One region of the Methylocella tundrae genome, then DNA from elsewhere that is predicted to be linked to it. Evidence: predicted binding sites of a transcription regulator. Region 1 holds the regulator's gene; the other holds the start of a gene.
The links. Region 1 encodes HrcA, which represses chaperone genes, less so after heat shock. Its sites were predicted from a motif close to GTTAGCACTCNCNNNNNGNGAGTGCTAAC; they were not measured.

Region 1 (2,395 bases):
CGTTTTGACGCAGGATGGCGTTCACGATGGCGCGTCGATAGCGAATCCGGCCGGGAGTGCATTCAATGTCTGAAGACGACGTCATGCCGCGGGTCGACCAGCAGCTGTGCTTTGCGCTCTATTCGACGCTTCACGCGATAAATAAAGTCTATGCGCCTCTTCTCGCCGCGATCGGCCTCACCTATCCGCAATATCTCGTGATGCTGGCGCTCTGGGAAACGGATGACGTGACGGTCAAGGCGATCGGCGAGCGCCTTCATCTTGATTCGGGCACGCTGACCCCGCTCCTGAAGCGGCTCGAGGCCGCGGGATTGCTCAGCCGCGCCCGCGATCCGAAGGATGAGCGTCAGGTGCGCGTCAAGCTGACCGAAAAGGGAAGCGACATGCGCAGACAGGCGAGGAATATCCCCGGGCAGATGGCGCGGGCGATGGGCCGCCCCGCGGACGATCTCAAGGCCGTCCGCAAGGAATTGCGCCGCATCCGCAACGCTCTCCTCGGCAAGCGCGACAAATCAGAGAAAGGCGAGCAGCAGCGGATCGGCTCTTTCTGAGACGGGTCAAAGCATGATGTCGAAAAGTTGCAGACTTTTCGGACCAACATTATGCGTCAAAACAAAGACCTAAAGACCAGAATGTAATGCGATTGCGTTTGAACGCCTTCTGCTCAGGCTGCCGCGATAAATCTCTCTATCGATTCTGCAACATGCGAGAGACGACCTTCGAGGTGTAATCGACCATCGGCACGATGCGCGCGTAATTCAGACGCGTCGGGCCGATGACGCCGAGGACGCCGACGAGGCGCTGCTGCTCATCGTGAAAGGGCGCCGCGATCATTGATGATCCGGACAGCGAAAAAAGCTTGTTCTCGGATCCGATGAAGATGCGCACGCCCTCGCCGCCTTCCGCCCGGTTCAGAAGGTCGATCACGTCTTTCTTCGTCTCGAGGTCGGCGAACAGCAGGCGGATGCGTTCGAGGTCCTCGATCGCCGTCAAATCCTGCAAGAGATTGGCCTGGCCCCTGACGATAAGCTGCGGGTCGCCGGAACTCTCAGCCCAGCTTGCAAGGCCGGCGTCGATCAGGCGCGTCGTGAGTTCGCCGAGCTCCTTTTCGGCGGCCCGGTGGGAGGCCTCGATCTCGATCCGGACATCAAGCAAAGTGCGGCCGCGGATGCGCGCATTGAGAAAATTGCCGGCTTCGATGAGGGCGGAGGGCGGCAGCCAGGCGGGAATATGGAGGATGCGGTTTTCGACCGAGCCATCCTCGGAGACAAGCACCGCGAGCGCGCGCTCCGGCTCGATCCGGACAAATTCGATGTGTTTGAGACGCGCGTTGTCTTTTGTCGTCACGACGACGCCGGCGCCGCGTGTCAGTCCCGACAGCATGCTCATCGCGTCGCCGAGCACGGCCTCGAGCGATTGTTCCTGCGCCGCGGCCTTGACCTGCGCCTCGATATGTTCGCGTTCACCGGGGCTGACGTCGCCGATTTCGAGCATGGCGTCGACGAAAAAGCGCAGGCCAAGCTCGGTCGGAAGCCGCCCCGCGCTGGTGTGAGGGGCATAGATCAGGCCGAGTTCCTCAAGATCCTGCATTACATTGCGGACAGAGGCGGGCGACAGCGGCATCGGCAGCAGCCGCGCGACATGGCGTGACCCCACCGCCTCGCCGCTGGTGAGATAGGAATCGACGATCTGCCGAAAAATTTCCCGGGAGCGCTCGTTGAGGCTCGTCAAACCGCTGCCGTTAGGGCGCGTAGGGTCCAAAGGCATCGCCATAGGCACAGAATGGCGGTCACCGGCCCCGGATGCAAGAGGAGCTTTCTGTTCGCGGTCTGGCGCGGGGCCGGCTTCGCGCTCCGCCGACGCGTTTTTGCTCCCGGCGCGCTAGCCGAGAGCGCTTTGGATAGCGGTTTCGAGATCGCCTAATTGAAATGGCTTTTGCAGAATTTTGGCTCCGAAATAAGCCTCATCTAGACCCCGCGAGCCGTAACCGGACAAGAAAACAAAAGGAATCTCTCGCGATTTCAGGATGTCGGCTATCGGAAAGCTGCGTGTGCCATTCAGATTAATGTCCAGCATCGCGAAATTCGGCTCGGCCTTGGTGAGAGCTTCCATGGCCACCTCCACGGAAGAAGCGACGTCGACACATTTGCATCCGATATCGGCGAGCATGTCTTCGATCAACATGCTGATCAAAGCTTCGTCCTCAACCACAAGGACGCGAAAGTCGTTTTCGATTTTCAAGGCATTCCGCCATTCAACGAGGACGCGTGCATCCAAAATTCCACAACGGTCAGGTTAGTTCCTCGCGACGGTGAATTTTTCGGGGGAAGAAATCAGCTCTCGGGCGGCGGCGCCAAGGCCGTGATCGCGGCGCGGCTCATCTTGCTTCGCGCCG
Region 2 (2,395 bases), 1.4 Mb from region 1:
CGCGACCTTGAGGCCGCCGCGCAGCTTGTTGACGACGAGGGTCGCAAGCGCTTCGCCTTCCACGTCCTCAGCGATGATGACGAGCGGCTTGCCGGACTGCACGACCGCCTCGAGGACGGGCAGCAGAGCCTGGAGAGAAGACAGCTTCTTCTCGTGAACGAGGATGTAGGGATCCTCGAGCTCGGCGATCATCTTCTCGGCGTTGGTGATGAAATAGGGCGAGAGATAGCCGCGGTCGAACTGCATGCCTTCGACGACGTCGAGCTCGGTCTCGAGGCTCTTTGCCTCCTCGACGGTGATGACGCCCTCATTGCCGACCTTCTGCATCGCCGTCGAGATCATCTCGCCGACCGATTTGTCGCCATTGGCGGAAATCGTCCCGACCTGAGCGATCTCTTCGTTCGAGGTGACCTTCTTTGAATTGGCCTTGAGATCGGCGACAACGGCGGCGACGGCGATATCGATGCCGCGCTTCAGATCCATCGGGTTGAGGCCGGCGGCGACCGCCTTGGTGCCTTCGCGTACGATCGAGGCGGCGAGAATGGTCGCGGTCGTCGTGCCATCGCCCGCGGCGTCATTCTGCTTGGAGGCGACTTCGCGGATCAGCTGGGCGCCGAGGTTCTCGAACTTGTCGGAAAGCTCGATTTCCTTGGCGACGGTCACGCCGTCCTTGGTGATGCGGGGGGCGCCGAAGGATTTTTCGATGACCACATTGCGGCCTTTCGGGCCGAGCGTTACCTTGACCGCATTGGCGAGAATGTCGATGCCGCGCAACATCCGGTCGCGGGCGTCGGACGAAAAGCGGACGTCTTTTGCTGCCATGATTGGAAACTCCTGAAACAGTCTAAAAATTTAAGTGGGATTGGCCGATCAGGCGACGACGCCGAGGATGTCGCTTTCCTTCATGATGAGCAGGTCCTGCCCGTCGATCTTGACCTCTGTGCCCGACCATTTGCCGAACAGCACCTTGTCGCCGGCCTTCACGTCGAGGGGGGTCAGCTTGCCGCTGTCGTCGCGGCCGCCCGGGCCGACGGCGATGATTTCGCCTTCCTGCGGCTTCTCCTTGGCGGTGTCGGGAATGATGATCCCGCCCTTGGTCTTTTCCTCACCTTCGAGACGTCTGACCACGACGCGGTCGTGCAAAGGACGAAAGCTCATGTCTAATTCCTTCATGGGCCGCGGGAGGCGCTTGGTCCGCGCTGGGACGCCTCTTGCAAAGGCGGCGGGTTTGAAAAACGGAGCCCTGTTAGCACTCTGATAGGGTGAGTGCCAAAGGCAGCTCGTATTTAGGCAGGCGGGTCTGTGCTGTCAAGTCTGCCGTATACTTGGGCATGGCTTTGGCCATTTTAAAGCCATGCGCCACCGCGGCAGGCGGAGGCCGCTGAAAAGCCGTAATTAGAACTGATCCAAATTAGGATGCTCTGGCTCGCGAATCGGCAGGCGGCGCCGGCGGCATCAGGATTTGCCTGACGCGAAACAATGGAACGGATCGGCGCCCATGTCGGATAAGACGAGCTCGAACTATGATCAGACCACCATTTTCCTGCATTGGATGACAGCGGCCTTGGTCGTCGTACTCTGGATTTTGGGACAGACCTCCGATCTCGTCCCCCGGGGTCCGCTGCGCACCGGGTCCTGGTCTCTTCACGTCACGCTCGGCTTTCTGCTCGCCCTTGTGCTCATGGGGCGCATCATATGGCGAGGCGGGGCCGGGCGCCGGCTGCCGCCCGCGGACGCGGGTTTTCTTCAGTTTCTGGCCGAGGCGACGCATTACGCGCTTTACGCCCTGCTGCTGGCCGCCGTGACCCTCGGCATTATCAACGCCTTCGTCCGGGGCTATGATCTTTTCGGCGTCGTAAGCCTGCCGAAGCTCGGCGATCCAGCCCTGAAGAAACCCATCACCGAATGGCACGAACTCGCGGCCAATCTCGTTCTCGCCGTCGCCCTTTTGCACGCGGCGGCGGCGCTGGCGCATCATTATGTCTTGAAGGACGGCGTTCTTTTGCGGATGCTGCCGAAACGCGAAGCCGCCTCCGAGCGCCGTTCGGACCTCTGAACGCGTCTTCGTCCGTCTCGCGCTCCTCCCTGAAAGGCCTGGCCTCGTGGTTCGTCTCCATGCCGAAAGGCACCTCGTCAACCGCATCGGCTGGCTGCGCGCCGCCGTTCTTGGCGCCAATGACGGGATTATCTCGACCGCCAGCCTGATGGTCGGCGTCGCGGCCGCCGCGAGTTCATCGAGCGAGGTCCTGGTCGCAGGCGTTGCCGGCATGATCGCGGGCGCCATGTCCATGGCCGCGGGCGAATATGTCTCCGTCAGCTCGCAATCCGATACCGAACGCGCCGATCTAGCGCGTGAGCGGCAGGAACTCGCGGAGAACCCGAAGTTCGAGACAAA

Region 2: the regulator HrcA is predicted to act here: its motif matches at 1,246-1,274, upstream of groES (co-chaperone GroES).

Annotation. Positions count from the first base shown of each region.
Region 1 is NZ_CP139089.1:2,370,324-2,372,718, reverse strand. Features, by position in the region: gene SIN04_RS13320 (MarR family winged helix-turn-helix transcriptional regulator) at 66-551, shown strand; gene hrcA (heat-inducible transcriptional repressor HrcA) at 688-1,773, opposite strand; gene SIN04_RS13310 (response regulator) at 1,882-2,169, opposite strand.
Region 2 is NZ_CP139089.1:3,780,989-3,783,383, forward strand. Features, by position in the region: gene groL (chaperonin GroEL) at 1-822, opposite strand, end outside; gene groES (co-chaperone GroES) at 871-1,158, opposite strand; gene SIN04_RS19645 (cytochrome b) at 1,499-2,056, shown strand; gene SIN04_RS19650 (VIT1/CCC1 transporter family protein) at 2,103-2,395, shown strand, end outside.